Regions from separate parts of the Yersinia intermedia genome, predicted to be linked through region 1. Evidence: predicted binding sites of a transcription regulator. Region 1 holds the regulator's gene; each other region holds the start of a gene.

Region 1 (7,434 bases):
TGCCAACGGCAATTGATGTGATTTGAGGAGCAAACACCCTGAGCAACCCCGAAAGGAGAGAGCTATGTCTTTTGAATTACCGGCATTACCTTATGCGCAAAATGCGCTAGAACCCCACATTTCAGCTGAAACACTGGAATACCATTACGGTAAGCATCACAACACCTATGTGGTTAACCTCAATAATCTGATTAAAGGCACGGAGTTTGCGGGTAAGACGTTGGAAGAGATTGTAAAAACCTCTAATGGTGGGGTATTTAACAATGCGGCCCAAGTCTGGAACCACACCTTCTACTGGCATTGCCTGTCACCTAATGGTGGTGGCGAACCTACGGGTAAGGTTGCCGATGCTATTAATCAGTCATTTGGTTCTTTTGCTGAATTTAAAGCACAGTTTACTGATGCGGCAGTAAAAAACTTTGGCGCTGGCTGGACCTGGCTGGTTAAAAAAGCAGATGGCACGCTGGCGATTGTCAGTACATCTAATGCAGCAACACCACTGACCACCACTGATAAACCGGTGTTAACTGTCGATGTGTGGGAACATGCTTACTACATTGATTACCGCAATGCGCGACCAAAATACCTGGAGAACTTCTGGGCACTGGTTAACTGGTCTTTCGTTGAGAAAAATTTAGCCTGATACGGCGACAACAGACCGGCGCATTACTCGTAACAATAATTAAGGGCGGGTTTACCCGCCCTACTTATCACTTCACACCGGCAAGCGGCTCAATTAATTCATTACTGCCACGAAGCTAAAGACAATAATCATCGCCAGCGCACCAACAGTCGTAATCAGCGACATTTTCAGATTGGTATCCATAAAAACTCCTTAGCCGGTTAGTTTGTAGTAAGATAAAGGCACATAGTTAGTGTGTTAAATTATTTTCCCACAGTTCAGAAAAAAAATCTTGTGCTCATTACGCACTTTATAACTTTGATTACCCCTTTCACTTTTCCTCCAGATCAGACAAAATTCGCAGTTCATAACTGCATACCGACTAATAACGTCCAATAAATACTTTCAGACAACCCGCTGATTCAACTTCCCAGCCTAATATCGTGTTTGTGTCTGAGTGGTTTTCGAGTATTGCAGGCAAACGATTAACATAATACTTACCCTACTGTAACCGGTAAGCTTAGGAGTCATTCTTTTTATGGCAACGATTAAAGATGTGGCCAAACACGCGGGTGTGTCCACCACCACCGTTTCGCACGTTATCAACAAAACTCGTTTCGTCGCCGAAAACACGAAGGCTGCCGTGTGGGCTGCCATTAAAGAACTGCATTATTCGCCCAGCGCTGTGGCTCGCAGTTTGAAAGTCAATCACACCAAATCAATTGGTTTGCTGGCAACATCCAGTGAAGCACCTTATTTTGCTGAAGTGATTGAAGCCGTCGAAAACAGTTGTTACAGCAAGGGTTACACCCTGATTTTATGTAATTCTCATAATAATCTGGACAAACAAAAAGCCTATCTGGCGATGTTGGCGCAAAAACGTGTCGATGGGCTGCTGGTGATGTGTTCAGAATATCCTGAACAACTGCTAGGGATGTTAGAGGATTATCGTAATATCCCAATGGTCGTTATGGATTGGGGTACGGCTCGTGGCGATTTTACTGACTCTATTATTGATAACGCCTTTGAAGGTGGCTATTTAGCGGGCCGTTACCTGATTGAGCGCGGTCACCGTGACATTGGTGCTATCCCTGGTCAGTTAGCCCGTAATACCGGTGGTGGTCGCCATCAGGGCTTCCTGAAAGCGTTGGAAGAGGCCAATATCACACTGCGTGATGAATGGGTGGTGCAAGGGGATTTCGAGCCTGAATCCGGGTATAAAGCAATGCATCAAATTCTGACACAAAAGCATCGCCCAACAGCGGTATTCTGTGGCGGCGATATTATGGCCATGGGTGCAATATGTGCTGCTGATGAGTTGGGCCTACGGGTACCACAAGATATTTCGGTGATCGGCTATGATAATGTGCGTAATGCTCGCTATTTCTCGCCAGCACTGACCACGATTCACCAGCCAAAAGAGCGTTTGGGTGAAACCGCCTTTGCCATGTTACTTGATCGTATTGTCAGCAAACGTGAAGATCCGCAGACCATTGAGGTACATCCTAAACTGGTTGAGCGCCGCTCCGTTGCCGATGGCCCGTTCCGCGACTACCGCCGTTAATGCTCTTTCGCCGGTAGCATGCAACGCTACCGGTGCTAAGTTCGCGCAATCACCTCTTGCTCATTGAATGATAATTCACCGTCATCTTTCAGCCACTCAGCATTCAGCGTGACACTGTCACCCAAATACTCGAGTAGCCAGGCCAATGCGGGCGAGTGGTTGTTCTGCTGCCACGCCAAACAACATGGGCTATCGGGCAGCGGTTCTACCAACGTCAATGCCGCTAACTTCCCTTGTTCAATCAACGGCGACACCATGTGCGCTGGTACCATTCCAATGCATAACCCCGCACACAGGCAGTCGATTCCCGTTGCCCAGTCTGGAGCCACCAATCGCTGCTGGTTAGCTAAAGTCCAGGTGTCACGCTTAGGTAGGTTGCGGGCGGTATCCTCCAGACAGAGTGAGGGATAAGGCCGTAACTGATTATCACTAAGTGGCCCAGTTAACCGGGCTAAAGGGTGATCGATGCTCACCACACAATGCCAACTTAAAAAACCCATATCGCGAAAAACAAATCGCCCACCGACGGGGATCGCGCGGGTAGCACCTATGGCCATTTCCGCCTGCCCCTCCACCAGCGCATCCCACACACCGTTGAAGACTTCATAGCGTACCCGCAGCTCAATATCAGGAAAATGTCGATAAAAATCCAACACTAAGCGGCGACTACGCTGTGGCTTAACAATTTTATCTATCACTATATTTAACTGCCCACGCCAACCATTCGCCACTTGTTGGCATTGGCGGCGTGTGTTATTCATTTTTTTGATAACATCGCGAGCATCTTTAATAAAAACCACACCCGCTTCGGTTAATTCCACATCGCGATGACGCCGTTCAAACAGCGGGACGGCCAGCCACTCTTCCAACTGACGCACCGTGTAACTAATCGCAGACGGCACGCGGTGCAATTCTTGCGCAGCAGCACTGAAACTCCCGGTACGGGCTACTGCGTCCACCACATCCAGTGAATATTCAGACCACATTGTTTTTCACCTTTTCCATCACAAATTTGCTATCAAAATTTTTAACAGCATGGCGCAAATATTAGCGTTTCACAACCGAATTTCTCATCGATAGAATGCCCACCGCAATTAATTTTCAGTAACAGAAGTTTTGCCTGCAAAAATTATAATTTAGCCAACGTCATTGGCGCGGCAACTAGCACCTCTGCGGTTCCAAGGACGAAGGATATAAAGAGAAATAAAGAATGAAAACGTCGTCTGGTTTTATGTTCTATCTGGCCGGTCTGAGTATGTTGGGTTATCTGGCCACCGACATGTATCTGCCCGCTTTTGGCGCAATGCAACAAGAGCTACAAGCATCTGCCGGCGCTATCAGCGCCAGTTTAAGTATCTTCCTCGCGGGGTTCGCAATCGCTCAGCTTATCTGGGGACCTGTATCGGATAAGTTAGGCCGCAAACCGGTTCTGCTAGCTGGTTTGGGATTATTTGCCCTCGGCTGTCTGGGGGTTTTGTGGGTTGAAAATGCGACACAATTACTCATCCTGCGCTTCATTCAGGCAGTGGGGGTGTGTTCTGCTGCCGTGAGTTGGCAGGCGTTAGTGGTAGATCGGTATCGCGACGGCAAGGCCAATCGGGTGTTCGCTACCATTATGCCGTTAGTGGCGCTCTCTCCTGCATTAGCCCCGCTGCTGGGAGCCTGGTTATTAAACCACTTCAGTTGGCGTGCAATTTTTGTCGTATTACTGGCCGTTACACTGCTGCTGCTGATCCCGACGGCACGATTGAGCGAACGCAAAAAAACTGCTCAGGATAATGCGACACGAATTAGCACCAAAATCAGTTTCTGGCAGTTGCTTAAGTCGGCAACATTCAGTGGCAACGTGATGATGTTTGCTGCCTGTAGTGCCGGTTTCTTTGCCTGGTTAACCGGTTCACCTTTTATTCTCGGTGATATGGGTTATAGCCCGAATGTCATCGGATTAAGTTATGTCCCCCAGACCCTGGCCTTCCTGTTAGGCGGGTTTGGTTGCCGCAGTGCTCTTGCCCGGATCAAGGGCAACACCTTGCTGCCGTGGCTGTTGGCAGGCTATGCGGTCAGCATGATTGCACTTTATCTGATAGCAACGTTAACCACGCCGACCCTACTGACCTTACTTATTCCATTCTGCATAATGGCGCTGGTTAATGGTGCCTGCTACCCTATTATCGTAGCGAATGCATTAATGCCCTTTCCAGCGAACACAGGTAAAGCAGCCGCGCTGCAAAATACCCTTCAGCTTGGGTTGTGTTTTGTTGCCAGTATGGTGGTCTCGGCCTATATCAGCCAGCCATTGCTGGCAACAGTGACCGTGATGCTATCAACAGTGGTTCTGGCATTTTTAGGTTATGGCATTCATTGCTACGCATTGCGAAAAGAAAAAAATCATACTAATCCGGTAACCAAAGTCATCGGCATTACAGCAAAGCCGCAAGCGGATGAGACGTGATGTGCTTAGATAAGTAAGTAATTCGGGCGATAAACCGGTCGCAAACCGATTTGAAGGCGGCTTGTGGCGGCCTCAACGAGGCGAGGCCCAAGGATGAGCCGAATAACAAGCGCCGCTAACACAGCGGTAGCGCCATAGGTGAAGTGAATTAATTCCCAATGGAAATAGTCACTAAGGAACACGCGAGCCGGGGACGATTTATTATTGAGAAAGCGCCCCGGCAAGCCTATACTCGATTTAACCAGATACAATACCATTAAAAAAAAGCATTAACTTAAGTACCTTCTGGGCGCGTGGATTGCGTCACATTTACTCTTAAGGATGAGTTGCCCTAAACCAATTTTTATTAGGGTTTCTTCTTAATCTTCCTCTGTCCGTTACGGATATTAGACACCAAGGTCACGACAACCTTATTGGTATGAATCTGCATGTATCGCGGGTCATAAGTCAGAAGAAAGTGATGGAGAAGCTATGAGTTCATCCTGTATAGAAGACCAGAGTATTCAAGAAACCCCGTGGTTTCGCATTATACAAGAAATGCTGAACCGGGCTGATATTGAAATTAATGGCCCTCGCCCTTTCGACATTAGAGTTAATAACCCTGATTTTTTTAAGCGGGTATTGCAAGAAGGATCTTTGGCATTAGGTGAGAGTTACATGGACGGTTGGTGGGAATGTGACCGCTTGGATATCTTTTTCCAACGGGTTCTCAGAGCTGGACTGGAGCATCAACTTCCACACCATTTCAAAGATACTTTACGTATTGCTGCCGCGCGCATTATTAATTTGCAATCGAAGAAAAGAGCCTGGATTGTCGGTAAAGAACATTACGATTTGGGTAATGATCTGTTTAGCCTAATGCTTGATTCAAATATGCAATACTCTTGCGCTTACTGGAAAGATGCCACGACCCTTGAGCAAGCGCAGGAAAATAAACTGCGGATGATCTGCGAAAAGCTGCAATTGGCTCCGGGCATGACGTTACTAGACATCGGTTGTGGTTGGGGGGGCCTCGCCGCTTATGCCGCCAGGCATTACGGGGTTGCCGTTTCCGGTGTTACCATTTCGGCTGAGCAACAAAAACTGGCACAAAAACGCGGTGAAGGTTTGGACGTCACTATTTTGTTGCAAGACTACCGTGATCTGAACGAACAATTCGATCGGATTGTTTCTGTCGGTATGTTCGAGCATGTCGGGCCAAAGAACTATCACACCTATTTTGATGTCGTAAACCGCAATTTGAAGCCAGATGGCCTGTTCTTACTGCACACCATCGGCGCTAATCGTACCGATCTGAGTATTGATCCGTGGATTAATAAATATATCTTCCCCAATGGCTGCCTGCCGTCAGTAAAACATATTGCTAACGCCAGTGAGCCTTATTTTATCATGGAAGATTGGCATAATTTTGGCGCTGATTATGATCGCACCCTGATGGCGTGGTATGAACGTTTTCAAGCCGCGTGGCCAAGCCTGGCGGAGAATTACTCGTCACGATTTGAGCGGATGTTTAGTTATTATCTCAATGCCTGTGCGGGGGCATTCCGCGCCAGAGATATCCAACTGTGGCAAGTGTTATTCAGCCCGAACGGAGTGGATGGTGGGATTCGCGTACCGCGTTAAAAGTGAAAATAGGACAGGTATATTGACTCCCCTGTCCTATTCTTAATCACTTTATCTCGGTTAAGACCACGTTTATCCGTGAGTGACCTTATCAACTACCGGCGTAGCATGTACCATCTCCCGCTGCGCCAATACCCGCTCGACTGTGTCCACTACCGCCTGAGTTTGTGGATCTATTTCGATATTTACCCGATGCCCCAAACGCTTTTTACCTAATGTGGTACGCGACAGTGTTTCGGGTATCAGATGCACACAGAAACGGTTCCCGACGACCTCACCAATGGTTAGGCTGATACCATCAATGCCAATAAAGCCTTTGTGTAATACATATTTCATTAAATCAAAGCTGGGCATACGAAACCAGATCTGACGATTATTTTCTGATGTGTATATTTTGACAATTTCAGCAGTACAAATAATATGGCCAGACATGAGATGCCCACCAATTTCATCGCTGAATTTAGCCGCACGTTCCAAATTAACGGTATCACCAACCTTGATATCGCCCAAATTGGTAATGCGCAGTGTTTCCTTCATTAGATCAAAGCTAACCCGATTACCCTCAACGGCGGTGACTGTCAGACAGCAACCATTGTGAGCAACAGAAGCACCTAAGGCTAATTCAGGCAGCATCTCCGTTGGCATTTCTACTACATGTGTACGGAAATTTGATTTTTCCTCGATGGCAACCACCGGCGCGGTGCCTTGAACAATACCGGTAAACATACGCCATGCCTCTTATCAGTTATCTATAAAAAGAAAGATTCTCTGCCTTGATTTTGCCTCAGAAGATAAGGAAAACCAAACCACTTAGACTAAAAAAACAGATAAGCGGTATTTAGCTGATAATTAGCGACAAAGATTGCTTAAGCGCGATGAGCAGGTACAATCCTTTATAGTTTTTCCGCTATTTTATTTATCGCCCATTGCGCGATAAACAGTCGTTATTGAAATCATAACTAGGTTATACCCAAGTTACTTCGAGATACAGCTAGGCGGCAACCGCGTGAACCTCCAGGAGCTTAGATAACTAAGTGACGGGAGTGAGCAAGGGCAGCCAACACCCCTGTATATTGAAGGGCGACGGGTAGAGAAAGGTGCATACGTGCAGAAGTACATCGTCGAAGCGCGTAGCTTATTGGCTCTCGCTATTCCCGTCGTCATCGCGCAATT
Region 2 (7,434 bases), 1.2 Mb from region 1:
ACCCAATACCATGCTATTTACGGCGCCATATCGTCCCTTGTGGGCCATCTTCCAGCACAATACCTAGCTCATTCAACTGATCACGGGCCGAATCGGCCAGCGCCCAATCTTTACTGCTACGGGCATCGTTACGTTGCTTAATCAACGCTTCTATTTTTGCCACTTCGTCATCATTAGTCTGCGCGCCGCTTTGTAAAAACAGCTCTGGATCCTGCTCTAATAATCCCAGCACATGGGCCAGTTTACGCAATTCTGCCGCTAAACCATTTGCCGCCGTAATATCTTCAGTTTTTAAGCGGTTTACTTCACGGGCGATATCAAACAGTGCCGAATAAGCTTCTGGCGTATTGAAATCATCATCCATTGCCGCGCGGAACCGCGCTTCAAACTCTGCCCCCCCCGCAGGAGTCGCATTCGCATCAGTCCCACGTAGAGCGGTATACAGGCGTTCCAGTGAAGCACGCGCTTGTTTGAGGTTCTCTTCGCTGTAGTTAAGCTGACTGCGATAATGACCAGACATCAGGAAGTAACGCACAGTTTCAGCATCGTAATAGGCCAAAACATCACGAATGGTGAAAAAGTTATTCAGTGATTTAGACATTTTTTCTTTGTCAATCATCACCATACCGGAATGCATCCAGTAGTTCACATAGGGGCCATCGTGGGCACAGGTAGATTGTGCAATTTCATTTTCGTGGTGCGGGAACATCAAATCAGAACCACCGCCGTGAATATCAAAATGTGCGCCTAACTGCTTGCCATTCATCGCCGAGCATTCAATATGCCAGCCAGGGCGACCCGGCCCCCAAGGTGATGCCCAACTTGGTTCACCCGGTTTAGACATTTTCCACAAGACAAAATCCATCGGATTGCGTTTAACATCTGCCACCTCAACCCGGGCACCGGCCTGTAATTGATCCAAGTCCTGACGGGACAGCAAACCGTAATCAGGATCACTGTCCACAGCGAACATCACATCGCCATTTGATGCGACATAAGCGTGATCACGGGCAATCAAGCGCTCGGTCAGTGCAATAATTTCAGGAATATGGTGCGTCGCACGCGGCTCCAAATCAGGGCGTTTAAGATTCAGTGCATCGAAATCTTTATGCATTTCTGCCAGCATACGTGTCGTCAGTTGCTCACAGCTTTCATTGTTTTCCAGTGCACGCTTGATGATTTTATCGTCAACATCGGTAACATTACGTACATACGTCAAAGAGTAACCTAAATAACGCAAATAACGCGCCACGACGTCGAAAGCGACAAAAGTACGCCCATGCCCAATGTGACACAGGTCATAAATAGTGATCCCGCATACGTACATACCAATTTTACCGGCATGAATAGGCTTGAATTCCTCTTTTTGGCGACTCAGTGTATTAAAAATCTTTAGCATCGGGACATTCCGTGGTTTTTGTTTTTGCGGTAAGCAGGGTTTATACCCAAAGTCATTGGCGTTGCAGGTGGAGCGCAAACAACCTCAAGGACGAAGGAGATAAAAGGATATCATCAGATTATGCGGTAAATCAGCCACTGATTCAGCACTTTTTCGTACATCTTGCTCGCGTTTCGAGTGCTGACTCAATCTCAGAGTTATGATATAAGAGCCGTCTAAAGAGTTACGACTCATTTGTGAATACACTATTACACTAGCAGGAACATTATTATGGTCACGTTTCATACTAATCACGGCGATATCGTCGTCAATACCTTCGCGGATAAAGCGCCGGTTACCGTTGAAAACTTCCTGAACTACTGCCGTAAAGGCTTTTATGATAACACTATCTTCCACCGTGTTATCGACGGTTTCATGATTCAAGGCGGTGGTTTTGAGCCGGGCATGAACCAGAAAACCACTGATGCAACTATCAAAAACGAAGCTAACAACGGCCTGAAAAATACCCGTGGCACCCTGGCAATGGCGCGTACCAACGATCCGCACTCTGCTACTGCACAATTTTTCATTAACGTTGCTGACAACGACTTCCTGAACTTCCGTTCAGAGCGCCCGGATGGTTGGGGTTACTGCGTATTCGCTGAAGTTACTGAAGGTCTGGACGTTGTTGATAAAATCAAAAACGTTGCTACTGGCCGTAGCGGCATGCATCAAGATGTGCCAAAAGAAGATGTGATCATCAAAAGCGTCACTATCAGCGAATAATGACAGCTTAATGAGCACGCTTTTTATTGCAGATTTGCATCTTAGCGTTCAGGAACCGGCAATCACTGCCGGTTTCCTGCATTTTATACAGCGTGAAGCTATTCATGCTGATGCGTTATATATCCTGGGTGATCTGTTCGAGTCCTGGATTGGCGATGATGACCCCGAACCACTGTACCGGCAAGTTGCCGCTGCGCTGAAATCACTCCAACAACGGGGTGTGCCTTGCTACTTTATCCACGGTAATCGTGATTTTTTGCTCGGTAAACGCTTTGCTCAAGAAAGCGGGATGATCCTGCTGCCGGAAGAGAAAGTCGTCGAACTGTATGGCCGTAAAATTGTTATTTTACATGGCGATACCCTGTGTACCGATGATACTGACTATCAGCATTTTCGTCGTAGAGTACATAATCCACTGATTCAAAAACTGTTCCTATGGCTACCTCTGCGTTTTCGTTTACGCATTGCGGCTTATATGCGTAACCAAAGTCAGCAGAACAATAGCGGCAAATCTGAGCTGATCATGGATGTAAATCCACAAGCGGTGATTGATAGCTTCCAACGTAATGGCGTCAGTTGGATGATCCACGGGCATACGCATCGCCCAGCGGTTCACACCGTAGCACTCCCCGCCACAACCGCCCATCGTGTGGTTCTTGGTGCCTGGCATGTTGAGGGTTCGATGGTCAAAGTCACGGCAGACAGTGTTGAGTTGATTAAATTCCCATTTTGACCTTCAGGTTTATCTGGCGAGTGGGTATAAAAAACCGATAAATCCCACTAAAAGCCGCGACGCAACCGTTTTCCTCGCCTTTGGCTCATGATATGCTCTACGCCCTCTTCGCCAGTCACGATTTAAGTAAAATCATTCTGGCCGACGCTTGTGCAATCACAGGAGCTTTACACTCATGGGAGCTAACCTCGATTCGGCTTATACAGCCGGGGTTAAAATCGCTATCGTAATGGGGTCCAAGAGTGACTGGGCCACCATGCAGTTCGCCGCTGACGTGCTCACCACGCTCAATGTTCCATTTCATGTGGAAGTTGTCTCCGCACACCGCACCCCCGATAAGCTGTTCAGTTTTGCCGAGTCGGCCCAAACCAATGGCTTACAGGTGATAATTGCCGGTGCCGGTGGTGCTGCACATCTGCCGGGTATGATTGCGGCAAAAACGCTAGTACCTGTTTTAGGTGTTCCAGTACAAAGTGCTGCGCTGAGTGGTATCGACAGCCTGTATTCGATTGTGCAAATGCCGCGTGGTATCCCAGTGGGGACCTTGGCTATCGGTAAAGCCGGTGCCGCCAATGCCGCTTTACTGGCCGCGCAAATATTGGCATTGCACGATGCCGAATTAGCCGATCGTCTGGCTGATTGGCGCAAAAGCCAAACTGACGAAGTGCTGGATAATCCAGATCCTCGGGTACCAGACTTACAGGTGAAGGCATGAAACCAGTTTGCGTATTAGGTAATGGCCAGCTAGGGCGCATGCTGCGTCAGGCTGGCGAACCACTGGGTATTGCCGTTTATCCGGTGGGCTTGGATGCGGAACCTGAAGCCGTGCCTTATCAGCACAGTGTGATTACCGCTGAGATTGAGCGCTGGCCAGAAACGGCGTTAACCCGTGAGCTCGCTACACACACGGCTTTTGTTAACCGCGATATCTTCCCGCGTCTGGCCGATCGCCTGACACAAAAGCAATTGCTCGATAGCCTGAATCTGCCAACCGCCCCGTGGCAGCTATTAGCAAGTAGTAGCGAATGGCCACAGGTCTTTGCAACATTAGGTGAGTTGGCCATCGTCAAACGCCGAGTCGGTGGCTATGACGGCCGCGGACAGTGGCGTTTGCGGGCCGGTGATCAGGATACCTTACCGACTGATGCTTACGGTGAATGTATTGTTGAGCAAGGGATTAACTTCAGCGGTGAAGTTTCGCTGGTCGGCGCACGCAGCAGCCAAGGTAAATCGGTGTTTTACCCGTTAACCCACAATCTGCATGAAGATGGCATCCTGCGCATGAGTGTGGCTTTGCCACAGCCCGATAGCAGATTACAGCAACAAGCTGAAAAAATGCTGTCAGCCATTATGGATGAGCTGAATTATGTTGGCGTAATGGCCATGGAGTGCTTTATCGTTGGCGACAATTTGTTGATCAATGAGCTGGCACCACGGGTGCATAACAGCGGCCACTGGACGCAAAATGGCGCATCTATAAGCCAGTTTGAGCTACATCTGCGTGCCATTTTGGACCTGCCCTTACCGACACCGGTGGTCAACACCCCGTCAGCGATGGTCAACCTGATTGGCACGCCAGTGAACATCAAATGGCTATCTCTGCCGTTGGTGCATCTGCATTGGTATGAAAAAGAAGTGCGCGCAGGTCGTAAAGTAGGCCATCTGAATTTGAACCATCCCGATGGCACACAATTACGTGCTGCTCTGGCCGCACTCGCGCCGTTGTTACCAGCGGAATACCAGAACGCGCTGATCTGGGCGCAGGATAAGCTGTAACGCATCTGGCCTGCCCCATAAATCGTTGGCGTTGCAGCAATACTGCAACGCCAGATTACCCTAGTGGGCTAACTGTCATAATTGCGGAACAGCGCCCTTCCCTGTAACAAACGCGCACCTAACCAACCGCCACACAGTGACAACAATAGCGCGCCAGCCAACGGCAACAGCCACCACATAACCCAATTAGGCTGCCATGGGAAATCAAACACTAAGCGCTGCAATGCCCACAGTGCCGCCTCTGCTCCGATGGCAGCAGCCAGCCCGGCAACCAATCCCAGTAAGGCAAACTCCCACCACAAGGTACCTCGCAGTAAGCGTTTACTTGCGCCTAGTGTCCGGTAAACCACCAGCTCCTGACGGCGCTGACGCATCCCTACTTGAACCTGCGCTAACAGCAACAAAGTGCCACAGATGATCACCAGTATTACCATCACTTCCAGTGCACGGCTCACCTGCTGCAACACCTGCCCGACCTGTTTAAGCATCGCGCCAATATCCAACAAACTGAGTGTTGGGAACTGCCGATTCAGTTGTGTCAGCACCTCCCCGTCTCCTTGATAGCGGAAACTGGTCAGCCAGGTTTGTGGCTGTTTATCCAATGCACCTGGCGGGAAGATAAAATAAAAATTTGGCCGCAGGCTTTCCCAATCCACCTGACGAATACTGCTAACTTTAGCTTCGAATGACTGTGTATCACCGCTAAATGTCAGCTTATCGCCGATTTTAATCCCCAGCCTGTCAGCAATGCCTTGTTCCATCGACACTTCGTCGGCTTTAGGCGGCCATTGGCCGGCGGTCAAAATATTGTGCGCCGGTAAGTCTTGCTGCCAGGTCAGATTCAATTCACGGTTAACCGCTTCGCCACCGGGTTCATCTTCACGCACCCGCTCGGTGGCCAGTTGCTGGTTAATTTCAGATAACCGTACCCGCACGATAGGGTAGAACGTTGATGGCGTTATCTGATGTTGCGCCAGAAATTCAGTTACTTGTGGCACCTGTTGCGGTGTCATATTCAGCAAGAAGTAATTCGGGCTGTCTGGCGGCAATTGTTGCTGCCAACGATCCAACAGATCCCCACGCAGTACCAATAACAACGCTAACAGCATGAAGGATAATGAAAATGCCGCCAGTTGCGTTAATGTCATCCACGGTTGACGTAGCAAACGGTTGATTGCCAGCCGCAATGACAGACGGGTAACGGTCAGGCGGCGCAACAGTACCAGGCTGCCCCAGCCAATCACGCCCAGTAATAACGCCAATACCACCATGCCAGCCAGAATGGCCCACAATAACGCGTTTCCTCCCATCAGCAATGCCAATAAGCCAATCACGATAACCAGCATTGCAGGAATAAAGTAACGCAGCGGCCAAACATTCGCGGAAACATCACGGCGCAAAACCCGTAGCGGCTGGGTCGCTAGCAATTGCCGATAGGGGCGAACACCCACCAGCAACGAAATCAATACCAGCGAACCCATTGACCATACCCATGGCCATAAACCGGCTGCTGGCAATGCAGCCGGTAATACCGGTGACAATAAGCGAACTAAAACTTTCTCGAATAAGAGGCCAATCACACTGCCACACAGGCCTGCCAACACCAGTACTGACAACCACTGACCGATAATCAACCGCCGCAGCGCGCTGCGCCCTGCACCTAATGTTTTCAGGACCGCAACTAAATCATAGCGGCTGCGGCAATAGTGGCCCATCGCCACCGCAACGGCAGCAATCGAAAGTAGTAACGTCAATAGTGCCGATAACAGCAAGAACTGCTGCGCCCGTTGCAGCGATTTCCCCAGTGCACCACCTGACTCCTGCAAGCCGTACAAACGCTGCTCTGGTTTCAGTTGTGGCGTGAGCCAGTCACTAAATTGGGTGACGCCATCAGGCTGGCCGGCGAACATATAACGATAGGTCAGACGGCTACCCGGCTGAATCGCACCGGTCTTTTCCACGTCAGCCAGATTGATCAAAATACGCGGCGCGGTTTGGAATGGATTAAAGCCAGAATCAGGCTCCTGAATCACTTCACCAACAATTTTCAGTGAAGTATCACCGACATCCAGCATATCGCCGACCTTAACCCCAAGTAGCGACAACAGCCTTGGAGCCACCAACACCGTACCCGGTTCAAGCACCGCGCCAACAGGCAGCGTATCTAATTTGCCATACAGCGGATAGGCTAAATCAGTGGCTTTCACATCAGCCAGTTGTGGGCGATCACCCGCGAAAGTCATGGTCATAAATGATAACTGGCGACTGACGGTCAACCCTTGCCGTTTAGCTTCCAGCAACCACGCGTCAGGAACCGGATGCGCTGCACTCAGCACCCGATCGCCGGCCAGAAAATCACGGCTTTGCTGACTCAGCCCTTTTTCCATACGGTCACTGATAGTACCCAGCGCCAGCACACAGGCCACCGCCAGCGTTAATGCCAGCCAGACAATTAACAGTGAGGGTGAGCGCCACTCACGCCAAAACCAGCGCCAAATCATACTTCCTCCCACAATTTGCCGTCCCGTAGCCGCAAGCGGCGCTGGCAACGCCCCGCCAGTTGTACATCGTGGGTAACCAGAATCAGTGTAGTGTCATAATCCCGATTGAGTGAAAACAACAAATCAGCAATTCTGTCACCGGTATGGCGGTCAAGATTACCGGTCGGCTCATCGGCAAATAACACTTTAGGCCGCCCACTAAAGGCCCGTGCCAATGCTACTCGCTGCTGCTCACCACCAGATAGCTGAGCGGGCAGATG
Region 3 (7,434 bases), 2.0 Mb from region 1:
TGAAATTTGATGTCATTATCATCGGTGGCGGCTTGGCTGGTCTGGCGTGCGGTATCCGCCTGGCTGAGCAAGGTAAATATTGTGCGATTGTCAGCGCCGGGCAAAATGCGCTGCACTTTTCCTCAGGTTCTTTGGATCTGTTGGCAAAATTACCGGATGGGCGGGCTGTCAGCCAGCCATTATCCGCACTCGCGACGTTGGCTGAATTAGCGCCTGAACATCCCTATAGCAAGATGGGGCAAGTGGCACAAGTGGGTGAGTTAGCGCAAGAAGCTGAATCCCTTTTACAACGCTGCGGTCTGACATTAGTGGGCAGCGCGGCTAAAAATCACCTACGACTCACGCCATTGGGCAGTTGCCGGCCAACCTGGCTCAGCCCCGCCGATATCCCAGTTGCGCCATTGGAAGGCCCGCTGCCGTGGCAAAAAGTCGCGGTGATTGGTATTGAGGGGTTCCTCGATTTTCAACCACAGATGGTTGCCAGCGCCTTACAAGAGCAAGGGGTTGATGCCACACCAGATTATCTGCATTTACCGGCACTTGATCGTCTGCGGGATAACCCTAGCGAATTTCGTGCGGTCAATATTGCTCGTGTACTGGATTTACCAGAAAACCTGCAACCGCTGGCGGATGAGTTATCTCGTCTGTCATCAGCAGCAGAAATGATTTTGCTGCCAGCCTGTATCGGGCTGGATGTCTCTGCGCCACTAGAAGCATTACGAGCCGCAGTCGGAAAACCCATTCAACTGCTGCCAACGCTGCCACCGTCGTTACTCGGCATGCGATTACATCAGGCTCTGCGCCATCGCTTCCAGCAACTCGGGGGCATTGTCATGCCCGGTGATGCGGTATTGCGGGCTGAGCTGGTGGGGAACCGGATTACTGGGCTGTATAGCCGTAATCATGGCGATATTCCGCTGCGTGCAGCCCAGATGGTACTGGCTAGCGGCAGCTTCTTCAGCAATGGGTTAGTGGCCACTTTTGAGCACGTTTATGAACCCATACTGGATCTGGATATTTTGTCGCTACCGAACCGCGCCGACTGGAGCCGCAGCAATATGTTTGCGCCCCAGCCTTATCTGCAATTCGGTGTTAATACCGATAATCAGTTACGGGCACTACGTGGGGGTATTGCACTGGATAATCTACATGTTATCGGTGCGGTACTGGGGGGATACGATCCGTTGCAACAAGGCTGTGGCGCAGGGGTTTCACTGACCAGCGCACTGTTCGTTGCAGAGCAGATTGTCAGCGCAATGGAGGTGACATTATGACGTGGTTACCGCAGAACGGAGACAGTAACACTTTTTCTCAGAATCAACATTTGCCGCAGGATAAACACTTGGCACGGGATAACAGTTTTGAAAGTTGTATTAAGTGCACGGTGTGCACCACTTATTGCCCGGTCGCCAAGGTTAACCCGCTTTATCCGGGGCCGAAGCAGGCTGGTCCCGATGGTGAGCGCTTACGTTTGAAAGACCCGGCACTGTATGACGATGCATTGAAATATTGCACGAACTGCAAACGTTGCGAAGTGGCATGCCCGTCCGATGTTAAAATCGGCGACATCATCCAACGTGCTAAAGCCAGTTACAGCAGCAATAAACCCAAACTGCGCGATGCGATCCTCAGCCATACCGATATCATGGGCACTCTCTCAACACCGTTTGCTCCGGTAGTGAATGCGGTCACTGGTTTGAAACCGGTGCGTGCCTTGTTGGACAAAGCGCTGAAAATTGATCATCGGCGCGAATTACCGAAATACTCATTTGGTACGTTTCGCCGCTGGTATCGTAAGCAGGCTGAAAAGCAGCAGCAATATAGCGAACAGGTGGCATTTTTCCATGGCTGCTTCGTAAATTATAATCATCCCCAGTTAGGTAAAGATTTAGTCAGTGTATTCAATGCGATGAACATTGGCGTTCAATTACTTAAACGGGAAAAATGCTGTGGCGTCCCCCTGATTGCTAATGGATTTATTGAGCAGGCGAAAAAACAGGCGCGGGTAAATCTGGAATCACTGACGGATGCGGTTATTGGGCGGGATATCCCGGTAGTGGCCACTTCATCAAGTTGTACCTTTACCTTGCGCGATGAATATCCACATTTGTTAGATGTTGATACTGCACCCGTGCGCGACAAAGTGGAGTTGGCGACACGCTATCTCTACCGCTTATTGGATCAGGGGCGCGACTTACCGTTGAAACCGCTGTTCTCGGCAAATAATACGCCGTTGCGTATTGCCTATCACACACCTTGCCATATGGAGAAAATGGGCTGGACGGCCTATACCCTGGCTTTGCTACAGCGTATCCCCGGTATTGAACTGGTGGTGCTCGACTCTCAGTGTTGCGGGATTGCCGGAACTTACGGCTTTAAATCAGAAAACTACGCAACATCGCAAGGGATTGGCGCCTCACTGTTCCAGCAAATCGAGGAGAGTGGGGTTGATTTGGTGATTACCGATTGTGAAACCTGCAAGTGGCAGATTGAAATGTCGACCAGCAAAAAATGCGAACATCCCATCACTTTATTGGCTCAGGCTTTAGCGTAATTTGGGAATAGGGTAATACAGGCAGAGCGCTGATGATCCGCGCTCTGTTGAGGAATACTATTTTAGCTTGAGCGTGCTAATAATCGATTCGGCTTCAGTTTGAGCTTGCTGTTGATTGTCGGCTGGCAGCGTAATTTGTATTGTCATCAAATGGTTATCGACTTTCCCCATCAATACGGATGAATAGGCTTTCTGGCCGCCACTGGTAATAATGCTATCCAACTGCTGGAACGGTTGTCCGTCAATTTTGACCGCTTTGTTGGTGACGACTTGCAGATTAGCATCGCGAGAGCGCTGCTGGTCGGCTAAACGGGTAGTCAGCACTTCCAGCGCTTCATTGGAGCTATCACCTAAAATCACGATAACTGCTTTATCGCCGGTTTTATTGGCATAAACGTGCATGTTATTCGCTTGATTGCCCATCTTCCCGCTTTGATCAGACAGATCCGCAGGCAAGCTGAAAGCCACTTTGCCTTCCAGCAGGCTGACCGGCTGACCCACGTTGCTATTGCTGTTGCCATCACAAGCACTTAATCCTGCAACCAGCAGACCGACAGCAAGAAATTTGGTTATTTTATGCATGGGAATCCCTTATTGATGATTAATATCCCCTTGTTACTTGAACTTACAGGGGGTTAGTTACCCTGCAAAGCCAACTAATCGGGGTATAGCCTTATCGCACCTTATTCAGACGCTAAAAGCAATCTATTGTTCCATGGGGCTTACTTTAGCAAGTGTTTGCTGCCCGGTTTTCTGGCTAAAGTATTTCAGCAATACATTGAGCATAACACCATAAGCTGGCAGGAAGAAAAACATGCAAATCAGTAGTTTAAAGCTGTAATCCACCAAGGCAATTTCCACCCAGTTTGCCGCCATAAAAGGGTCGCTACTGCGGTAGAAAGCAATAAAGAAGAACGCCATGGTGTCACTGATATTACCAAAGAACATGGCAGCCGTAGGGGCAACCCACCAGGCACTGCGCTGACGCAGGCGGTTAAAGACTTGAACATCCAGGATCTGGCCGAGTACATAGGCCATAAAGCTGGCAACCGCGATACGGGCCACCACCAGATTAAAGCTGGTTAATGCGGGTAACCCCTGCCAACTTCCCTGATAAAACAGGGCTGAAATTAGATATGAAATCAGTAGCGCTGGCACCATAACGGACAAGATGATCCGGCGCGCCAAAGGAGCACCAAAAATCCGCACCGTCAGGTCAGTGGCAAGGAAGATAAACGGAAAAGTAAAAGCGCCCCAGGTGGTATGAAAACCGAAGATAGCGATCGGTAGTTGCACCAGATAGTTGCTGGAGGTAATGATGACAATATGGAATAGCGACAGCCATACCAAAGCGGTCATCCGCTGTTGGGCAGTAAACGAAAACATACAATGTGACCTTTTTGGTTATTGGGGTGAGGGAACCCAAACAGAATGTGCCGCAATTTCTGCGACGCGGCGGCATAATACGCGTTTGCGCAACGAATGCAATGGCTAATTTTAACGCAAACGTTAGCGTCGCTTGCGCCTGAAAATCGACGGGGTAAACTATCCGCCTTCCCACGCGGGCTTATATTTTATCTTTATACTGCTAGCAAACTGTATAACGACCAACAAGAGACAAGAGACTCACCATGACCGATATTTTTGCCAATCCAGACAAAACACTTGATGCACTGGGCCTGCGCTGCCCTGAGCCGGTGATGATGGTGAGAAAAACGGTCCGGCACATGGAAGACGGTCAAACTCTACTGATAATTGCTGATGACCCTGCCACCACCCGCGATATTCCGGGTTTCTGCCGTTTTATGGACCATCAGTTATTGGCACAAGATACCGGGCAAACGCCATATCGGTATTTGGTCAAAAAAGGGGCAAAAGCGGAGTAACCCCCGCCTCTGCCACGATCCTCAGAACGGATGCTTGATTCAAATATCCCGTTTGCGCAGTAGCCGCAACGCATTGGCTGTGACTAAGGCGGTAGCGCCGGAATCTGCTAATACTGCCAGCCAGAGGCCAGTTAACCCCAGTAGTGTGGTAATCAGGAATATTCCCTTTAGGCCCAATGCGATAGTAATGTTCTGGCGGATATTGGCATTGGCCGCCCGTGATAACAGAATAATTTCTGCTAATCCGGTCAACCGGTTGTGGGTCAACGCGGCATCGGCTGTTTCCAGCGCGACATCGGTGCCACTGCCCATGGCAATACCAATACTGGCCGCTTTCATCGCCGGAGCATCATTGATGCCATCACCAACCATCACCGTAGGTTGTGTCGCATTCAATGCCATAACCGCCTGCACTTTATCGGCGGGCAGTAATCCGGCACGGTAATCAATTCCCAATTCACCAGCAATTGCCGCTGCGGCTCGTGGGTTATCCCCGGTGAGCATCACACCCTGAATACCTAACTTCTTCAGCGCATCAATGGCTTGTCTGGCATCAGTTCGTAACGTGTCACGTAATGCCAATAAACCAATTAGCTTGTCATCTTCCAGTACGGCGACGGCCGTTTTACCGCTGCTCTCTAACCGGTCGAGCTGGGTTTGCCACTCAGCAGTCAATAACTGTGGAGGCAGCTTACCGGGGGCACTGACACGCACCGTCAGACCATTAACCACACCTTCAACACCCACCCCTGCCAGGGCTCGGCGCTCACTCGCCAGTGGCAATATGGGGGTGTTTTGCTGTGCGCGTTGGATAATAGCGATCGCTAACGGATGGTGGGATCCAGCTTCAACAGCGGCGGCCAACGCTAACAGGCGGGTTTCACTCATATCGGCTATAGGCAGAATATCGGTAACTTTAGGTTTGCCTTCTGTCAGAGTACCGGTTTTATCGAAAGCAACCGTTTGAATTCGGCCCAACTGCTCCAGTGCTGCCCCCCCTTTGATCAGTGCACCACGACGTGTTGCAGCCGCTAATGCTGAGGTAATTGCCGCAGGTGTGGAGATAACCAACGCACATGGACAACCGATCAGTAATAACGTTAGGCCACGGTAAAGCCAGGTTTCCCAAGGCTCGGCGAAGGCCAACGGCGGAACTAACATGACCAGCGCGGAAAGCAGCATGATTGCAGGTGTATAAATACGACTGAAGCGGTCAATGAAACGCTCAATAGGTGCACGGCGTTCTTCTGCTAATTCAATCAGTTGCAGAATGCGGTCAATAGCATTATTGCCCGGTTCTGAGATAACTCGCATTTCGGTGGCGCGATCGACCGATAAGCTCCCAGCCGCGACTTTTTCGCCTTGCTGGCGCTCAACAGGGATCGATTCTCCGGTGAGGGCGCTTTCATCGAAACTGGCAAAAGGGGTCATTAATTCGGCATCTGCGGGTAAGCGACCACCGGGCGAGATTTCAATAATATCGCCGGGGCGCAAACTGGCGACAGGAACCTGCCGACGCTCACCGTCTTTTAACAACAAAGCCTCTTCTGGTACCAGTGCCATAAGGGCTGTTACCCCACGGCGTGCACGATTTGCGGCGTAGGATTCGAGCAGTTCGCCTATCATAAACAGCAGCAATACCATGGCCGCTTCCGCGGTTGCGCCAATAAACATCGCCCCGATAGCTGCCACGCTCATCAAGGTTTCAATAGCGAAGGGCGTACCGGAGCGGATAAGCTTCCAGGCTTTGGCGGTGATCGGGATCAGCCCGACAATGGTGGTCGCGGCAAAGGCAAATTCACTCAGCTCAAGGCTGAATAACGAGATGCCCCAACTGATAAGCATCAGTGTGGTTAATAATGCGATAGGTAAGTATTCGCGCAGGCGTGATTCTGGCGCGGCGGCTTTACTTCCTGCGTTTGATTGAGTATCGACTAGCGTGAATCCAGCCTGCGTGACCGCATTCACGACTTGAGGGCGAATATCTGTGCGAGCATCAACCACTAACTTTTCTGTGGCGAAGAGGACTTTTACATTTTCAATCCCAACCAGACTACTGACGGCATTTTCAATTTTTCGAGCACAGCTTGGGCAATCCATCCCTTTGACCTGCCAACTGAAGCGCTGGCTACCTGAAGGCATCGCTGCCGCGAGTCTGTCGCTTTCGTCATCGCCCTCATCGCTATGGCTCTGACTACAGCAACCTCCATCGTTATGTGAGTGTTCACTCACTGAATCCGCGCTGTCATTGCTGGCACAGGTTGTTTTCTGGCTGCTGCAACCGGTTTGCTGTTTGGCATGAGTATGGCCACAGCCACAGTTGTTGTGTGTATCCGTTGGATGCTGATGTTCAGAATGTGAATGCATGGTGCCTCCTGGAAAGGATGTAATAGGTATTGCAGCACTCTACACCTTAGAGTCAACTCCAGAGTCAAGAGGTAAATGAGAGTCATTGCTAAATGGGATTTTTGCTATATGGCAGGGTATGACTAAAGTGAGCGTATCCCACGCTTGTGATGCGTGCTCCTTCCCTGGAGCACGGACTGACTAACGTATTGTTGTACTGACTTAATTACAAATACAGTGATCGGACAATCAGGAAATGCCCAACAAAGTAGCAGCCAGCAACAATTGCATCTGAAGCTCGGAAAGAAAAACGATAGCGATTCAGCAGCCAAATGCTATGCGAAACCAGCAATAACAGGGTCCCCGCCAGCAGAGAGAAGCTTAAATCGGTGCTGCGGGCAAAGTATTGTTCACCTGCCATCCAGACCATTAATAACGTCATGCCGATGAAAGCAACTACCGGCCAGCGCATATCTTCCAGCCGTGTCCAGATAGTGGCTATCAGTAATGCGCCAATCACGATCAAAACCAACGGCAGTGGCCAGAACAACGTGAATGTCATCTGACTGGCAAAACTGATGGTATACAGTAAATGGGAGAGGAAGAATGCGCCCAAAGCATAAAGTAAGCGCTCACTGGGTAGCAGCA
Region 4 (7,434 bases), 380 kb from region 1:
AGCCAGTTAGCCCCAGACTCAGATAGGTTTTCAATGTATCACAATTGTAAAAAAAACCTAGGCAAGAGCCGCTACTAATACGGCAAATAAAGCATTGAATGATCTTTTTTCGAGCCGTCTCGCAAGACCACAATTTATTACATTCAGCCTGAAACCAAAAAATTTGGTTGATGTTAGCCAGGAGAAAAACGCGTTGGATACTCAATGCTATTTAGAATATGTGCACTGCTATTGCCGATATTCTATTCAGATTAATAACCCTATATATTTTAATACAATTTCCCCTGTATTATCTAAATAGCTAAAAAACTAGCCTTAATTGGATTAATCGTTTCACAAAGCACCCTTTTCATCGCTGATGGCACGTTTAATCCTAGACCTCTGGTTAGAATTTATGGTGTGATGAAGCTTCAATAACAGGATAATACCGGTATACTCCTGCAACTTTAGATTACACCGACTGTGGAAAGTAATCCTACGAGGATGCTGTATAGCGCCATGACCCGAGACGCCTCACCGATTTTGACTTCACTGCTTGATACGGATGCTTATAAGCTTCATATGCAGCAAGCTGTGTTCCATCGCTATCGCCATATTACCGTTGCCGCTGAATTCCGCTGCCGTGGTGATGAGTTGCTGGGCGAATATGCCGATGAAATCCGTCATCAAATAGCGTTAATGAAACAATTGGCGTTAACCGATGACGAGTTTATCTACCTCTCGGGGTTACCCTTCTTCCAGGATGATTATCTCAATTGGCTACGGGGTTTTCGTTTTAACCCTGAGCAGGTCACCGTATCCAATAATGACGGTAAATTAGATATTCGGATTGCCGGTTTGTGGTGTGAAACGATTTTATGGGAAGTCCCTTTGCTGGCAGTGATCAGTGAAATCGTTCATCGTCGCCGTTCTGTTCATGTCACAACGGCCGAGGCCATCAAGCAACTGCGCAGCAAACTTAAGCAGTTTAAGACACTCAGCGCGGACATCGATATTAGCCATTTCAAATTAATGGATTTTGGCACCCGTCGTCGTTTTTCACGCGATATACAGCATGCTATTGTCAGCAGCTTAAAAGATGAGTTCCCCTACATTGTCGGTACCAGCAACTACGATTTAGCACGGAAACTGGCATTAGCGCCGGTAGGCACTCAAGCCCACGAATGGTTCCAGGCTCATCAGCAGATAAGCCCGATACTGGCCAATAGTCAGCGCGTGGCGCTACAAGTCTGGTTAGATGAGTACCCGAATCAACTTGGCATCGCATTGACTGACTGTATTACCATGGATGCTTTTTTGCGCGATTTTGATCAGACATTCGCCAATCGCTATCAAGGATTGCGCCATGACTCAGGTGACCCGGTTGAATGGGGTGAAAAAGCTATTGCCCATTATGAAAAACTGGGTATTGACCCAATGAGTAAAACATTGGTGTTTTCAGATAATTTAGATCTGGAAAAAGCGTTGTCACTCTATCGCCATTTCTATCAACGAATTAAATTGGTGTTCGGTATCGGTACCCGTTTAACCTGCGATATTCCCGGCGTTAAACCGCTTAATATTGTTATTAAGCTGGTTGAATGCAATAACAAGCCGGTTGCAAAACTCTCAGATAGCCCAGGTAAAACCATTTGCCATGACCCGGCTTTTGTTGATGAGTTACGCGAAGCATTCGCCCTGCCGTTAGTTAAAAAGGCCAGTTAGTGAAGACCCATTAGTAAAGACCAAAGTAATGAGGGTTCGTCGGGGCATTAATACAGCCTGACGACCCGCTTTACTTAGCCGTTTACCCTCGCACCACTCCCCCAATTATACCCAACCCTGATTTGTGCCGCCTTTATTAAGGATAACGACAGAAATGTTGCACTGATCTGGTGATTTCTACTTGTGTCCTGCACTGCCGCAAGTAACATAGCAATATCCCCATTCGCTTGGGTTGTTAACTATTTCTATATCAAAACTATTAAAGAGAGAAATCTATGAGCGTAGTGCCTGTAGTCGACGTACTGCAAGGCCGTGCTGCGGTTGACAGTGAAGTCACCGTACGCGGTTGGGTGCGTACCCGGAGAGATTCTAAAGCGGGTATCTCCTTCGTTGCCGTTTATGACGGTTCCTGCTTTGACCCGTTACAGGCCGTCGTGAATAATACTTTGCCTAATTATCAGGATGAAGTGCTGCATCTGACTACCGGTTGCTCAGTCGAAGTTACCGGTACGGTGGTAGCATCACCAGGTGAAGGCCAGAGCTTTGAAATTCAGGCAACCGCAATCAAAGTGGTCGGCTGGGTTGATGACCCCGATACCTATCCGATGGCGGCAAAACGTCACAGCATAGAATACTTGCGCGAAGTGGCCCACTTGCGCCCACGCACTAACCTGATTGGTGCGGTTGCCCGTGTTCGCCACACCTTGGCACAGGCCATTCACCGTTTCTTCGATGAAAACGGCTACTTCTGGGTTTCTACCCCACTGATCACTGCTTCAGATACTGAAGGTGCCGGTGAAATGTTCCGTGTATCAACGCTGGATCTGGAGAACTTGCCACGTACAGATACCGGTGCTGTCGATTTCAGCGAGGATTTCTTCGGTAAAGAAGCATTCTTGACTGTGTCCGGTCAGCTAAACGGGGAAACCTACGCCAGTGCATTGTCAAAAGTTTACACTTTCGGCCCCACTTTCCGAGCAGAGAACTCCAATACTAGCCGCCATTTGGCAGAGTTCTGGATGGTTGAACCTGAAGTCGCGTTTGCTTCTTTAGATGATGTCGCCGCGTTAGCTGAGAAAATGCTGAAGTACGTTTTCCAGGCGGTACTCAATGAACGTGCTGATGACATGAAGTTCTTTGCTGAGCGGGTTGATAAAGATGCCGTAGATCGCTTGCAGCGTTTTGTCACTTCTGATTTTGCTCAGGTTGACTACACCGATGCTATCGAGATCTTACTGGCATCGGGCCAGAAATTTGAAAATGACGTGTCATGGGGGATAGATTTATCTTCTGAACATGAGCGTTATTTGGCTGAGAAACACTTTAAGGCGCCCGTGGTAGTTAAAAACTACCCGAAAGACATTAAAGCTTTCTATATGCGAATGAACGAAGACGGCAAAACCGTTGCAGCGATGGATGTACTGGCACCCGGTATTGGTGAAATCATCGGTGGTTCCCAACGTGAAGAACGTTTAGATGTGTTGGACGCGCGGTTGGCAGAGATGGGCCTCAATAAAGAAGATTATTGGTGGTATCGTGATCTGCGTCGCTACGGCACTGTACCACATTCAGGTTTTGGCCTTGGATTTGAGCGTTTGATCTCCTATGTAACTGGGGTTCAAAACGTTCGGGATGTTATCCCGTTCCCTCGCACACCGAGAAATGCCAGTTTCTAAATTCGTCATCTAAAAAAATTGTCTATTTGTATAAATAAAAGCCAGCTCTGCTGGCTTTTGTCATTTTTTAAAGTTCGATCTAAGTCACAAAGTTCCCTGATATTTACATCTTGTAACACATAGTATCTCAATGAAACACATTCAGGCAATTGGTAGCATTTTCGGTGTGGATTATAAGGTCTGTGAATGGAACACTGCGTTCAGACACAGACGACACCAAACTCTCAACAATAGTTCCAAAAAAATTATTGGCGGCAGTGGCAGGTGTCCGAATAACACCAATGAGGGTAATAATAATGATGAAGCGCAATATTCTTGCAGTAGTAATCCCAGCATTGTTAGTAGCTGGCGCAGCTAATGCAGCAGAAATCTACAACAAAGACGGCAACAAACTTGACCTGTACGGTAAAGTTGATGCGCGTCACCAGTTCTCTGACAACGCTGGCCAAGACGGCGACGAAACTTATGTTCGTTTCGGCTTCAAAGGTGAAACCCAAATTACTAACCAACTGACCGGTTACGGCCAGTGGGAATATAACGTTCAAGCGAACCACGCTGAATCTCAAGGCGACAAAGGTAACAAAACTCGTCTGGGCTTCGCTGGTCTGAAGTTTGATCAGTTCGGTTCATTGGACTACGGCCGTAACTACGGCGTAATCTATGACGTTAACGCATGGACCGACATGCTGCCAGTGTTTGGTGGTGATTCAATCTCCAACTCTGACAACTACATGACTGGCCGTTCTACTGGTCTGGCAACTTACCGTAACACCAACTTCTTCGGTCTGGTTGATGGCCTGAACTTTGCCCTGCAATATCAAGGCAAAAACGAAGATGGTCGCAGCGCTATTAAAGACGGTGCTTACACTGGTGACAACCTGAAAGATCAGAATGGTGACGGTTTCGGTATCTCTTCTACTTATGATATCGGTTACGGCGTTCACTTTGGTGCTGGTTACTCTTCTTCTAACCGTACTAACCAGCAAGACGCGTTCTCTACTGCTCAAGGCAATAAAGCTCAGGCATGGAACGTTGGTGCTAAATACGATGCTAACAACGTATACTTGGCTGCAATGTATGCTGAAACGCTGAACATGACTCCATATGGCGATGCTAGCGAGACTATCGCTAACAAAACCCGTGACATTGAAATCACTGCGCAATATCAGTTTGATTTCGGTCTGCGTCCATCCCTGGGCTACGTCCAGTCTAAAGGTAAGGACCTGAACGGCCTTGGTACTAACGCTAACGGCGAAGACCATGACCTGCTGAAATATGTTTCTGTTGGTACTTACTACGCATTCAACAAAAACATGACTACCTATGTTGATTACAAAATCAACTTGCTGGATGAAGATAATTTCACCCGTGCAAATGGCCTGAACACTGATGACGTTGTTGGTGTTGGCTTGGTATACCAGTTCTAAGTTAAACTTAATCACGCAGTTTATCTGCTGACATAAGTTGAAAAAAAGACAGGGCTTCGGCTCTGTCTTTTTGTTTTTATCCTTAGCTAATAAAGGGATATTACGCTGCTGAATGCGCTATTTTGCCGATTTTTCACCCTGAACTCCCTCGTCTCACAACATTCATTTCTTTTTATCGCAAACGGTTGGCAAAGGCCGCAACTGGCGCTACGCTGATGGTTCTGTTTGCTTAACGCTAAGCCATGGAAGCCTCTGACATGTTTGAAAAAATCACTGCTGCACCTGCTGACCCGATTTTGGGCCTGACCGATATTTTCCGCGCGGATGACCGCCCTCATAAAATTAACCTTGGGATTGGTGTCTACAAAGACGAAACCGGTAAAACGCCGGTGCTGACCAGCGTGAAGAAAGCTGAGCAGTATTTGCTGGAAAACGAAGTTACTAAAAACTATCTGGGGATTGATGGCCTGCCGGTTTTCGCCAGTTGCACCCAAGAGCTGTTGTTTGGTGCAGATAGCGCGATTATCGCTGACAAACGCGCACGTACCGCTCAAACCCCAGGTGGTACTGGTGGGTTACGTATTGCTGCTGATTTTATCGCCCATCAGACTAATGCCAAACGTGTCTGGGTGAGTAATCCTAGCTGGCCAAACCATAAAAATATCTTCGCCGCTGCCGGGCTTGAAGTGGTTGAGTATGCCTATTATGATGCTGCGAACCATGCGCTGGACTTCGATGGGCTATTAAAAAGCCTCTCAGCAGCCCAAGCAGGCGACGTAGTGCTGTTCCATGGCTGCTGCCATAATCCTACCGGTATCGACCCAACTGAAGCCCAGTGGAGCCAATTAGCTGAGCTGTCAGTCGCTAAAGGCTGGCTGCCACTGTTTGACTTCGCTTATCAAGGTTTTGCCAAAGGTCTGGAAGAAGATGCTCAGGGCCTGCGTATTTTCGCCGCCAAACATCAGGAACTGATCGTTTGTAGCTCTTACTCGAAAAACTTTGGTTTGTATAATGAGCGCGTCGGAGCTTGCACCATTGTTGCCGCTAGCAGTGACGTGGCCGATATCGCCTTCAGCCAGGTTAAAGCCGTTATCCGTGCTAACTATTCCAACCCACCAGCCCACGGTGCCTCAGTGGTTGCGACCATCCTAAGCAACGCCGCATTGCGCGCCATTTGGGAACAAGAACTGACCGATATGCGTCAGCGCATCCATCGTATGCGTCAGTTGTTTGTCAATACGTTGCAGGAAAAAGGCGCGAAGCAAGATTTCAGCTTTATCATTAACCAGAATGGGATGTTTTCGTTCAGCGGCCTGACCAAAGAACAAGTCCTGCGCCTGCGCAATGAGTTTGCTGTTTATGCCGTCAACTCTGGCCGGGTGAACGTTGCAGGTATGACACCGGATAACATGGCCCCACTGTGTGAAGCTATCGTAGCTGTATTGTGATTCAGTATCGGTGACCTGGCGTAGTACCCTTAAGTTTACTGAAGAACCCCACTTTTGTGGGGTTCTGTCTTTTTAGCAGCAAGTCACGTTTGCCTTGTTTCAAATGCCCGCGGTAATTAGCCTTAATGGAACATATATTTGGCAAATTCGCTCATCGGCATTGGTCGCCCATACATATAACCTTGCAGATAGTCGACATTATGGGCCTGTAAATAGCGCACTTGAGTCTCGTTTTCCACGCCCTCAGCAATGGTCTGTAGCCCCAATCGGGTAGCCAGATCGATAACATTCCCGACAATGTGACTCGACAATGCATCGGAACCAATCATGCCAACAAAACTTTGGTCAATTTTCAGAAAATCCACTTTAAAGTTCTGCAAATAAGTCAGGCTTGAATGCCCGGTACCAAAGTCGTCGATAGCGATAAACACGCCTAACGCGTGCAGTTCTGCAAATAATCTATCAGTAATCTCATCGGCAACGATTAACTTCCGTTCGGTTAATTCCAATGTGATATTGATTTTATTACCACCAAATGCCTGAATAAAAGAGCGGCAATCATCGACCAGACTCAGATCACGACAATGATTGGCACTGATATTAAAACCAAAGTGAAAACCTTCCGGTAACTGATTTACGTAAGGTGCAAAAGTGGCACTAACTTGCTGCATGATAGCGCGAGTCATCGGCACAATAAATTCGCTGTCCTCAGCCATCGGAATGAATTTGTTGGGTTGAATTAAACCATTAACAGGGTGCTGCCAACGCATTAGGACTTCACAGCCAACCCAGCATTGCTCTTTGCCTGATACTATCGGCTGCATATAAGCAACAAACTCGTTGTTTTCTAGCGCTTGTCTTAAAATCTGCGTAGGTGATACTGCCTTACCCGATAACCAGAAAACCAGCACCGCAGCACCAATGCTCGTTAAGATGAAAAATATCAGGCTACCTTGATTATATTGCCAGGCATAGGCCAAATATTGCTGGTTAGAAAGTGTGGTACTTAATGAATATGCAAATTTGTCTGAGGCCAGGTATAGAGGTTCACTCCCTTGAGGAGGTAGGCCTGAATGTACGATACCCGCAGCATCCATCCATTTATCTCCCACCCTCAGACTCAACGCTATATCACCACTCAATAAGTTAAGAATACTGCGCAGATAATAACCATCAACA

What was found. The regulator PurR, encoded in region 1, represses purine synthesis genes. The targets are predictions, from matches to a motif close to CANGCAAACGTTTGCNTG.
Region 2: a site for PurR is predicted at 2,956-2,973, ahead of purE (5-(carboxyamino)imidazole ribonucleotide mutase). Genes of this name have one in related genera too.
Region 3: a site for PurR is predicted at 4,054-4,071, ahead of EL015_RS01140 (7-cyano-7-deazaguanine/7-aminomethyl-7-deazaguanine transporter). Genes of this name have one in related genera too.
Region 4: a site for PurR is predicted at 4,982-4,999, ahead of EL015_RS08360 (amino acid aminotransferase). Genes of this name have one in related genera too.

What each region holds. Positions count from the first base shown of each region.
Region 1 is NZ_LR134116.1:2,208,276-2,215,709, reverse strand. Features, by position in the region: gene sodB (superoxide dismutase [Fe]) at 65-643, shown strand; gene cydH (cytochrome bd-I oxidase subunit CydH) at 737-826, opposite strand; gene purR (HTH-type transcriptional repressor PurR) at 1,161-2,186, shown strand; gene punR (DNA-binding transcriptional activator PunR) at 2,222-3,172, opposite strand; gene punC (purine nucleoside transporter PunC) at 3,397-4,638, shown strand; gene cfa (cyclopropane fatty acyl phospholipid synthase) at 5,110-6,261, shown strand; gene EL015_RS10075 (riboflavin synthase) at 6,334-6,987, opposite strand; gene EL015_RS10070 (MATE family efflux transporter) at 7,367-7,434, shown strand, end outside.
Region 2 is NZ_LR134116.1:3,382,519-3,389,952, forward strand. Features, by position in the region: gene cysS (cysteine--tRNA ligase) at 14-1,399, opposite strand; gene ppiB (peptidylprolyl isomerase B) at 1,670-2,164, shown strand; gene EL015_RS15620 (UDP-2,3-diacylglucosamine diphosphatase) at 2,175-2,897, shown strand; gene purE (5-(carboxyamino)imidazole ribonucleotide mutase) at 3,073-3,612, shown strand; gene purK (5-(carboxyamino)imidazole ribonucleotide synthase) at 3,609-4,673, shown strand; gene ybbP (putative ABC transporter permease subunit YbbP) at 4,742-7,174, opposite strand; gene ybbA (putative ABC transporter ATP-binding protein YbbA) at 7,171-7,434, opposite strand, start outside.
Region 3 is NZ_LR134116.1:239,492-246,925, forward strand. Features, by position in the region: gene glpA (anaerobic glycerol-3-phosphate dehydrogenase subunit A) at 1-10, shown strand, start outside; gene glpB (glycerol-3-phosphate dehydrogenase subunit GlpB) at 1-1,274, shown strand, start outside; gene glpC (anaerobic glycerol-3-phosphate dehydrogenase subunit GlpC) at 1,271-2,554, shown strand; gene EL015_RS01135 (DcrB family lipoprotein) at 2,612-3,136, opposite strand; gene EL015_RS01140 (7-cyano-7-deazaguanine/7-aminomethyl-7-deazaguanine transporter) at 3,260-3,940, opposite strand; gene tusA (sulfurtransferase TusA) at 4,186-4,440, shown strand; gene EL015_RS01150 (zinc/cadmium/mercury/lead-transporting ATPase) at 4,480-6,807, opposite strand; gene EL015_RS01155 (lysoplasmalogenase) at 7,013-7,434, opposite strand, start outside.
Region 4 is NZ_LR134116.1:1,829,230-1,836,663, reverse strand. Features, by position in the region: gene pncB (nicotinate phosphoribosyltransferase) at 499-1,704, shown strand; gene asnS (asparagine--tRNA ligase) at 1,980-3,380, shown strand; gene ompF (porin OmpF) at 3,680-4,807, shown strand; gene EL015_RS08360 (amino acid aminotransferase) at 5,065-6,255, shown strand; gene EL015_RS08355 (EAL domain-containing protein) at 6,378-7,434, opposite strand, start outside.